Regions from separate parts of the Neptunomonas sp. XY-337 genome, predicted to be linked through region 2. Evidence: predicted binding sites of a transcription regulator. Region 2 holds the regulator's gene; each other region holds the start of a gene.
What was found. The regulator sigma-54, encoded in region 2, starts transcription at its own class of promoters, with help from an activator protein. The targets are predictions, from matches to a motif close to TGGCACNNNNNTTGCTNT.

Region 1 (3,509 bases), on a different contig from region 2:
CACGCGGCGATAGCTCAATGATCTCATCTAAAAAAATGGTGCCCTCATGCGCCCTTTCAAAACGCCCTATTCGATCTTGCGTGGCACCAGTAAAAGCGCCTTTTTGCACGCCAAACAGCTCAGACTCTATAAGCTCAGGGGGAATGGCGGCACAGTTAACCGCCACAAATGCGTTATCCCGCCGCGGACTTAAACTGTGGATACGCCGCGCTAATACCTCTTTGCCCGTGCCTGTCTCCCCTAACAGGAGCATCGTGACATCAGAATCCGAGCCACGATCAATCATCTTGAGCGCACTCGTAAAAGGGGGTGCAATACCGATAGCCGTCGGTGCATCACCCTCAACTTCCTCCACCGGTAAACGCTCCTCTAGCTCAGCTATCTGAGACTGCAGAGCGTAGACCTCATCAATGAGAGGGGCTTCTCTGAATAGCGCACGAAAAGACTCATGATCATCCCACTCCTGAGCCGGCTTGCCGACAATATGGCAGCGGTGATCACCTTTACCACGGCACTCTAGTTCGCGAAACTGAATTTCAATCCCCAAGAAATGCGATGAATAACTACATGCATAACCCAGCAGCATCCAGCACACCGGCTCGCTGAGCTGACCTAAGCTACTGCGACAAATCTCAACCTCGAACGAATCTTCCCATTCAAATTCCGCATAGAACGCTTGATTATCAAGATCGATCTCTAGTTTTAACGGTACTGCTTTCACCATGCCTCTAAGGCAATGCATTTGCGGGCCAGTTAGAAACGCTTCCTCGGGCGAGCTATCTGGCCTCACTAATAGAGCAAACTCGGCGTCTTTTAAGCCTGAGTAGAAGCCAAGGCGCATAAAAAAACCCTTAGCCCGCTCTAACCCCATCGTATTGATAATCTCCTTACGAAAGCTACCCATTGCGGCGATATCAAGTAGCAACGAACGGTGCTCTGAAAGCCAGATTTTTCCTGTTTCTGGCAGAAAGCGCAGGTGCTGAAGCAGATCTTCGCGATCAGGCAGAGCCATCTGAGGGTTAAGTGTCTGCATGGTGTAAATCCGTTTTTATATTTGTTTTTCACAGTGCAAAGGCGATCTATCTGTACCATATCAGCACCTTATCTGCACGGCTTTACCCCTTTATTGAGACCATCGGGCAATAACGTCGTCCTCCCTCGCAACAGCCCAATTTTATCTGCGAGCCCAAAATTTAATGATTTGATCAACTCCAAAGTTCCACTTCACCAAATGATCACTCGCCACAGTGATAAAAACTCAGACGCTAACCCAGAACAAAAAAAAGAAACAAATAAAAATCAAACACTTAAATAAAAATAAAACTTAACCTCTGTTAGTTGGCCCCCCAGTTGCAATGTCTCCCTCTGTGTAAACACCCTCGTCGGCATGTTAACCAAGCGGAGATCCAGATATGTCCCAGAACCTCCGGAGTCTAGATCCAGCTAGCTCCACCTCTGAGCAACCTATCGAGCGCCTAGTAAAGCTGGTTCGCGTTCGAAGCGCCTCAGATGCGCGCTTTGTGGAATTTGACTTTGCCATCGATGATCCACGGCTGTTTGTGGAGCTGATTCTGCCTCGCGAAGCATTCAAACAATTTTGTGAGCGTAATCAGGTTCAGATGATGAGTGAAGAACAAGCCAGTCTTGTCGATGGTGAGTTCAATAAATGGCGCTATGGCGAGGAAACCCTTATGGCAAGTAATCACGATAGGACGAGCTGCTGAAGTGCGTTTTTTCTAGAACAAACAGCTCACCAAATACTTCCTTCAACAAAAACAAATACCGGAAGCAACAATGAGTATCGAAATCAAGACAGCAACGTTGGACCCCGTACGCAACACCTATGCTCATATCGAGCGGCGCTTTGGTGATAAGCCGGCATCGCGCTACCAAGAAGCAACATATGATGTACAGTCCGAAGAAAACTTTCACTACCGTCCGCTGTGGCAACCGGAGTATGAGTTAAGCGACACACGCCGTACTGCGATTAAGATGAGCGACTGGTACGCATTTAAAGATCCACGGCAGTACTACTACGGCACTTACGTGCAGCAGCGCGCCAAAATGCAGGAAAGCGCAGAGAGTAACTATGCCTTTTTTGAGAAGCGTGGCTTAGCCGAGAAACTCCCTAACGCTGTGCGCGACATTGTTATCAGCTACCTTTTGCCACTACGCCATGTTGAGCATACCGCCAACCTCAACAATGTCTATTGCTCCGCTTATGGCTACGGAACCGCCATCACTCAAGCGATGCTATTTTGCGGCTCAGATCGACTCGGCATTGCACAGTATTTATCACGAATTGGCTTACTACTAGACGGTAATACCGGCGACAGCCTTACCCAAGCAAAAACGATATGGATGGAAGATAAGGCTTGGCAGCCGATGCGCGCACTCTGCGAAGAGATGCTCACAACCGAGGATTGGTTCGAGCTATTTATCGCACAAAACATGGTTGCCGATACCCTCGTTTACTCACTCTTTTTCGAAGCCCTAGACAACACATTGTCTGAGATGAACGGCGCTGATATCGCCATGCTGACGGAGTTAATGCAGGTATGGTTCAAAGACAACTCCCGTTGGAGTGACAGCGTCTTGAAAATTGCAGCCCAAGAGTCGCCAGAAAACGCCGCTCTACTCACTGAGTGGGCCAGCACTTGGCAACAAAAAACCACGCAAGCACTAGAGCCACTAATCGGTTCTGTGCTTTCCCAAGCTGACCTAGACACTGCACTGACTAGCCTATCAGCCCGCTTAACGAAGGCCGGACTAGGCCAATAGAGGTTCAGCATGTCAAAAGTTTATATCGCTCTACAAGAAAACGACGTCTCCCGCTACATCGTTGAAGCAATCGAAGAGGATAACCCTGATATCTCGATTCAATACATGCCAGCCTTGATCCGAATTGAGGCAGACAACTCGCTCATCATTAAGCGCGATACCGTTACAGAAAAACTGGGGCGGGACTGGGACGTTCAAGAGCTACATCTCAACCTGATTACCCTCGGTGGGAATGTAGATGAAGATGAAGAGCAGCTCTCGTTAACGTGGAACTAAAGCACTCAGCCGCACAGTGAACAAGAATAAAAAGGTACGAAACATGGCTACCAAGAAGCTTAACTTAAAAGACAAATACCGCCTTCTAACGCGCGATCTGGACTGGGAGTTCAGCTACCACGACCGCAAAGCAGCGTTTCCCTTTGAAGAGTTTGAAGGCATCAAAATTACCGATTGGTCCAAATGGGAAGACCCTTTCCGTTTAACAATGGACACCTACTGGAAGTACCAAGCTGAAAAAGAGAAAAAGCTCTATGCCATTTTTGATGCATTTGCGCAAAACAATGGCCATCTTAACGTGACGGATGCGCGCTATGTTAACGCTCTCAAGCTCTTTCTCACTGGCGTATCTCCTCTGGAGTATCAAGCATTTCAAGGTTTTGCCCACACTGGGCGTCAACTCGGCGGGGTTGGAGCACGCGTTGCGTGTCAGATGCAATCTCTGGATGAGT
Region 2 (3,509 bases):
GTTGTACTGGCTTATCGCGACCCGTGTGTTGGCGAAGCTCTGGCACCCAATAAGGGTTCGGCAGAATACGCATATCATAAACAACGTCTACATCCATAGGGACGCCATGCTTGAAACCGAAGGATTCAAATTGTAATGAGAGCGCCTGATCTTTACGTTGCGCAACGCGCAGCTTAACAGTGTCTCTGAGTTCGTATAGCGATAGACGCGTTGTATCAACACGTATATCTGCCAAATCGGCTATTGGGGAGAGCAGGTTGTGCTCAAAATTGATTGCATCTGATAAGTTATCAACACGGTCAGCCAGCGGATGGCGGCGGCGCGTTGAGCTGTATCGACGTAGGAGTGTTTCGTGAGAGGCGTCAAGGTAGACCATCTCAACACTGATCTCGTTATTACGCTTAACTTGATGCCAGATATCGGGCAGTTTTTCTAGGTTGCTGGACAGGTTACGGGCGTCGATACAGACGGCAACCCGCTTGAGTTGAGCATCATCATCAGTGATGTGAGAGATCAGTTCCGGGAGTAACTTGGCTGGAAGGTTGTCAATGCAATAAAAACCAACATCTTCTAGTGCCTGTAATGCGGTACTTTTTCCTGAGCCTGAGCGGCCACTGATGATTACCAGTTTCATGGTCTTTGCTCAATTAGTTGAAGGTGGACTCCAAAATCTGCATCAATTCCGAATCGCTTGCGGCGCTGCGCATTTTGTTACGATTATCCTCTTTGCTGAACGCTTCGGCGAGTGCGCCAAGGGTGGCAAGGTGCTGATCACACGCATCCTCGGGAACCAACAAAAAAAACATCAGGTCCACTGGGCGGTTGTCAATCGCATCAAAGTCCACCGGAGTTGCTAAGCGGACGAACACACCGACGGCTTCTTGCAGACCGGGGAAACGGCAGTGGGGTATCGCTACCCCATCGCCGATGCCGGTACTGCCTAACCTTTCCCTGTTAATTAATCCTGAAAATACTGCTTCTTCAGCTAGGTCGCTGTGCGATTGGGCGAGATGCTCGCTGATAATCTCAAGCGTCCTTTTTTTGCTGCCACCCTCTAAGTTGTTAAAGACTCGATCAGATGACAGCAGGGATAAAATTGACATGTTAGGCAGATCTATTCGTTATTTGTGACTTTTCATTTTTTCTTTGTGCTTAATGATTTGACGGTCAAGTTTGTCCGTTAAACCATCCAGCGCAGCATACATATCTTCGTGCTCATTCGCAGCAAAAATTTCACCGCCAGCAACGTGCATATTCGCTTCGGCCTTTTGGCTCTGCTTATCGACACTCAGGGTCACCTGTACGTTGGTGATGTTATCAAAATGGCGCTCCAATTTTTCAAACTTTGTATGAACATACTCAGACAGTGCTTCAGTAAGTTCTACGTGATGACCTGTAATGTTAATTTGCATAGCTATCTCCTTTACACAACAGCAGATGTGCTGTTAACAGAACTCATTAAACCAAACGCTTTCGCTCATTAGAAGGCGCGATTCCCATCGCTTCTCTATATTTTGCGATCGTTCGGCGCGCTACTTGAATACCTTCTTCATCCAGAAGTTTGGCAATCTTGTTGTCGCTTAGAGGTTTGGCTGGGTTTTCAGCTGCAATTAGCTTTTTGATGACAGCACGAATGGCTGTAGAGGAGGCTGCACCTCCGTCACTGGTATTCACGTGGCTTGAGAAGAAGTATTTCAACTCAAAAATGCCCCGTGGAGTATGCATATACTTTTGGGTTGTTACTCGGGAGATGGTTGACTCGTGCATCTCGACCGCTTCGGCAATATCGTGCAACACCATAGGCTTCATTGCCTCTTCGCCGTGCTCGAAAAAGTCCAGCTGCCGCTCAACAATCTGCTGCGAGACTTTTAGCATGGTTTCATTGCGGCTTTGCAGGCTTTTAATAAACCAACGTGCTTCCTGAAGATGATTCTTGAGATACGTGTTATCGGCGCTGCTATCGGCGCGCTTGATAAGGCTTGCGTACTCGGTGTTGATTTTCAGTGTCGGCGAGGCATCGTTATTGAGCCGTACCGTCCACTCACCTTTTACTTTTTCCACAAAGACGTCGGGTATCACGTATTCAGCGGCAGTATTGGAGATATAAGCCCCCGGCTGAGGGTTGAGTGACTGAATAAGCGTGACTACGGCTTGTAATTGTGGCTCTTTCAAGCGCAAACGACGCATTAACTGGCGATAATCATGCGTCCCCAGTAGGTGTATATACTGGCGGCATAGCGTTAGTGCTTGAGCCAAAAGAGGCGGCTTTTCTGGTAATTGCTCCAATTGAATGGCAAGGCACTCGCCCAAATCCCTTGCTGCAACACCGGGAGGATCAAACTGTTGAATGCGTTTGAGTACTGCCTCAACTTCATCGAGTTCACTTTCCGCAAATTGCTCGGGTTGCGCTTTTTGTAGATGCTCTAAAATATCTTCGGTGGAGACGCGCAGATAACCAGCGCTATCGATACCATCAATGATGACTTCGGCAATCGCGACATCCGTTTGGCTCATTGGTGTCAGGTTGAGTTGCCATTCCAAATGATCTTGTAACGTCTCTTCGGAGGTGTCGTTAGACTCCATGAAATCATCGTCACGACTAGCCGCGCTGCTGGAACCGCTGCTTATTTGATAAGTGTCGTCCCACGATGAATCGGTGGCCAGCTCCTCAGGAATATCGTTGCTCCACTCCTCCTCAAAGGCAGGTTCAGCGTCTTCACTCTTGGCGCTAGCTTCTGCTGTTGCTTGAGTGGTCGCATCTTCACTGGGGGTGGTGAGCTCTTTAGATTCTGTTTCTGCCGCTGAGGCGTCGCTTTCTTCGCCTGTTTCTAGCATCGGATTACTCTCCAATGCTTCTTGGATTTCGTGCTGTAGGTCCAGGGTTGATAGTTGTAGCAGTTTGATCGCTTGCTGCAACTGGGGGGTCATCGTGAGATGTTGCCCCATTTTAAGCTGTAAAGATTGCTTCATAATTTTGTAGAACTACTCCGAAACAGCAAGATCGTCACTTAGAGTCTAAAGGTATCCCCAAGGTAAGCAGCTTTTACCTGTTCGTTGGCGAGAATGTCTTGCGGTGAACCGTGAGCAAGAATCACTCCTTCACTAACAATATAGGCCTTTTCGCAGATATCCAATGTTTCTCGTACATTGTGATCGGTAATGAGTACGCCGATGCCTCTGGATTGCAGGTGTTTAATTGTCTGCTTGATATCGTTCACAGAGATAGGGTCGACGCCAGCGAAGGGCTCGTCTAGCAATATAAAACTTGGCTCTGAGGCGAGCGCTCTGGCTATTTCGACACGTCGACGTTCGCCACCAGATAGTGCCATCCCTAGGCTATCGCGCAGATGACTTATATGGAACTCTTCTAAAAGGCTCTCGAGCTTTTCACGCCGTTGCGCAGCTGACAGTTCAGGACGCATCTCGAGAATGCCCATCAGGTTGTCGTGAACGCTAAGCTTGCGAAATATTGACGCTTCTTGAGGGAGGTAACCGACACCGCGACGTGC
Region 3 (3,509 bases), on a different contig from region 2:
CCATGGTTACTAGCGGCAGCCACGCCAATGGAGAGACCGGCTTGAAAAGCTGAATCAGTGGATTAAATGCGCTATACAAAGTCTGATTAAGTCCGATAACGATGCCAGCAGGAATCGCAATCAGTGAAGCGAAAAAGAACCCTGCCATCACAGTGACTAGGCTCGTTCCGATCTGATCAAAGAAGGTCGGCTTGCCGGTGTATGGTCGGACTTTAATCACCGCATCAGGGTTTTTCGCCAGTTTTTTAGCATTGCGCTGCTCTTGGCGCTCATAGAAGGCTTGCTCTTTTTGGCGCTCGCGCTGATGTTCACCAATGAGGTTGGTCGCTTGTTGATAGACCGCAACAGGGCCTGGAAACGTGCCCAGCGATGTGTGGATATTTTTAGCGCCAACCTCCCAAATAAATAGAAAGAGGAGTAAGCCGATCAGCGGAATCACCAGCTGTTTACTCTGTTGGGCGACAAAAGCCATAGAATCAGACACGCGGTGGCTTAATGTTGAGGTACTCATAACAGGTTTCCTTTTGGGAACAGGAAACGCCCGACAGACGGGCGCTGACGATTAATTATCCGATAGCAAGACCTGCTCACCTTTCAGGCCAATTTTGAACTGCTGCAGGTAAGCGTTTGGCTGAGTGCCGTCGTAAACGATGTTGTCGATGAAGTGGGTTTGCGGTGCTCTGAAGCCATCTTCCGTTGCAAAGTCAGGGAACATGCTCGCATCCATTTTGCCCTCTTCGATAAGCGCTTGGGCCGCTTGTGCGTAGATATCAGGGCGGTACACCTGCTTAGCAATATCCATGAACCATTGGTCAGATTTCGGCTCAGAGATCTGTCCCCAACGACGCATTTGCGTTAGATACCAGATGGCATCGGAGTAGTATGGGTAGGTGGCGTTATAGCGGAAGAAGACGTTGAAATCGGGCACGGCGCGCTTGTCACCTTTCTCGTATTCAAAGGTGCCCGTCATTGAGTTGGCGATAACGTCATAGTCTGCGCCGACATACTCAGAGCGCGAGAGGATCTCAACGGCTTCAGGGCGGTTAGCGTTGTCATTATCATCCAGCCATTTTGCCGCACGGATCATCGCTTTCACGACGCGAATATGTGTGTTGGGATTTTCATCAGCCCAGTTCTTAGCGACACCAAAAACCTTCTCTGGGTTGTTCTTCCAGATCTCGTAATCGGTGACCACCGGTACACCAATCCCTTTAAATACCGCTTGTTGGTTCCAAGGTTCACCAACGCAGTAGCCATAGATAGTACCGGCTTCCATTGTGGCAGGCATCTGCGGCGGGGGCGTCACGGACAACAGCGCATCGGCATCAATAGTGCCTGAAGTATCGCCTTTATGCGGAGCATAGTAGCCCGGGTTGATTCCGCCTGCGGCCAGCCAGTAGCGCAGTTCATAGTTGTGAGTAGAGACCGGGAAGACCATCCCCATGTTGAAGGGCTTACCCTCCTCTTTATATTTATCCACAACCGGTTTCAGTGCATCCGCTTTGATCGGGTGCAGCGGTTTACCATCTTCACCCTTAGGGACGTGAGGCTTCATCTGGTTCCAGATATCGTTCGATACAGTGATCGCATTGCCGTTAAGATCCATACTAAACGCAGTGATGATGTGCGACTGCGTACCAAAACCGATCGTCGCACCCAACGGTTGTCCTGCAAGCATATGCGCACCATCAAGCTCACCATCGATCACCCGATCAAGCAGCACTTTCCAGTTTGCCTGAGCTTCCAGCGTTACGTAGAGGCCCTCATCCTCAAAATAGCCCTTTTCATAAGCCACCGCCAAAGGCGCCATATCGGTCAATTTAATAAAACCAAACTTGAGATCTTCTTTTTCTGGTTCGCCGATCTCGGCCCACACAGCACCGCTTGCAATTACCGAACCTAGCGCGGCCGTTGCGACCAACTTTGCCATTCCACGTTGTTTAGGTTTAAACACGATCTAACCCTCCAGCTAAAAAAAAAGGCGCTGACATACCTCCGAAGAGGATAGTCAGGCGCCTTTGCCTATACGCTAATAATGAGCATGATAAGATTGTAACGTTTTACCGTTGCTAGGTAGCTAGCAGGCTACGTGCCAGAAATTAAAAAACATTTAATAACAACAGTTTAATAAAAAACCAGCAGCATTTTGTCCTATTTCATGCTTTAGCTGGTGCACAACAACAAGCCAATTTTCTGCACCGGTGCGCACTCATGGTGCATTGCACAAAGTGCTTATCATTGCGCTGCCCGTAGCCTTTGATCGATTACCGCAGGTTCACACCATAACGTAAAAAGATCCTCTCGATAGACGCTCGATACCAGCGCTTGAGCATCAGCGGGCAAGGCACTCAACTGCTGACAGCGCATCATCTGCTGCAACAAAAACTCCCCATGTTGCAAACTCGGCCGGTTTACCTCACGCCCAGAAAAACGCTGCTCTAAGGTGCTCAGTAACGCCACAGAACGCAGTTGTTGCGGGCTAGCATCCAGATAAGGAGGTAAAGCTAACCAGTTGAGTAGCGTGTCCCGATGTTCTGGCAGCCCAATCCACTGGCACGCTTGATAAATAGCCTGCGTCATCGCCCGATAGGTATTAGGATGGCACCGCGCCCATTCGCTGGTAACCCCGAGAACTTTCTCCATATGCGCTCCCCATAGCGTGTAACTACTCACGAGCAGCTCACCAGCACCCTCCTGCACCGCTAGGCTGTTCCATGGCTCACCCACACAGTAGCCATCGATGTCGCCGCGCTGTAATAGACTGAGCATCTTGCCAGGCGGTGCGGCAATTAACTCCACATCACGGCCAATCTCTATCTGATGCTGCGCCAACCAGAAGCGCAGCAAATAGTAGTGATTCGAGAAGGGATAGACCGTGGCGATAATGGGGCGGTAACCAAGCTCGGCTAACATCGCTTTAAAGGCTTTCCCTTGTGCGTGTTGATCCTCCCCAGGCTCGCAAGCCATGTTGAGTCTGCGTTGTAGCGCGCTTGATAGCGTAATCGCGATACCATTTTGGCTCAGTACTAAGGGGGTCTCCATCTTTTGCGGTTTGCCATTGAGTCCCAGTGTCGCCGCTAATGGCAGCGGAGCAAGCATCTGCGCACCGTCCAGCAAACCGTAGCTCACCTTATCGCGTAGCGATGCCCACGAAGACTCTTTACTCAACACCACCTGCAACCCCTGCTGGCGGAAAAAGCCCTGCTCACGTGCCACCACTAACGGGGCACAATCCGCCAGTGCCACAAAGCCTAGTTGCAGTTCGGTTTTTTCCAGTGCATCTATTGTTACCATGATCTGCTCCTAGGTCGTCTTTAGAATGTCAATTACGCTCGCTGCAACGTCGGGTAGCTTTTGACCCCGATCCATCGCGAGTTTACGCAGTGTTTTAAACGCTGCTGCTTCGTCACAGCCCTGATGCTTCATCAATAGCCCCTTGGCCTGTTCAACCACTTTGCGCCCAGCTAACTGTCCTTTGATCTCCGCTAGCTCCTCACGCAGTGCCGCGT

Region 1: a site for sigma-54 is predicted at 1,340-1,357, ahead of E4L36_RS09130 (phenol hydroxylase subunit). Genes of this name have one in related genera too.
Region 3: a site for sigma-54 is predicted at 2,078-2,095, ahead of E4L36_RS09220 (CmpA/NrtA family ABC transporter substrate-binding protein). Genes of this name have one in related genera too.

What each region holds. Positions count from the first base shown of each region.
Region 1 is NZ_SPLL01000003.1:425,049-428,557, forward strand. Features, by position in the region: gene E4L36_RS09125 (sigma-54-dependent Fis family transcriptional regulator) at 1-1,033, opposite strand, end outside; gene E4L36_RS09130 (phenol hydroxylase subunit) at 1,413-1,724, shown strand; gene E4L36_RS09135 (aromatic/alkene monooxygenase hydroxylase subunit beta) at 1,795-2,781, shown strand; gene E4L36_RS09140 (MmoB/DmpM family protein) at 2,791-3,057, shown strand; gene E4L36_RS09145 (aromatic/alkene/methane monooxygenase hydroxylase/oxygenase subunit alpha) at 3,101-3,509, shown strand, end outside.
Region 2 is NZ_SPLL01000002.1:174,734-178,242, forward strand. Features, by position in the region: gene rapZ (RNase adapter RapZ) at 1-634, opposite strand, end outside; gene ptsN (PTS IIA-like nitrogen regulatory protein PtsN) at 648-1,103, opposite strand; gene hpf (ribosome hibernation promoting factor) at 1,122-1,412, opposite strand; gene E4L36_RS04450 (RNA polymerase factor sigma-54) at 1,459-2,970, opposite strand; gene lptB (LPS export ABC transporter ATP-binding protein) at 3,009-3,509, opposite strand, start outside.
Region 3 is NZ_SPLL01000003.1:444,565-448,073, forward strand. Features, by position in the region: gene E4L36_RS09215 (ABC transporter permease) at 1-472, opposite strand, end outside; gene E4L36_RS09220 (CmpA/NrtA family ABC transporter substrate-binding protein) at 563-1,930, opposite strand; gene E4L36_RS09225 (CmpA/NrtA family ABC transporter substrate-binding protein) at 2,236-3,294, opposite strand; gene E4L36_RS09230 (ANTAR domain-containing protein) at 3,304-3,509, opposite strand, start outside.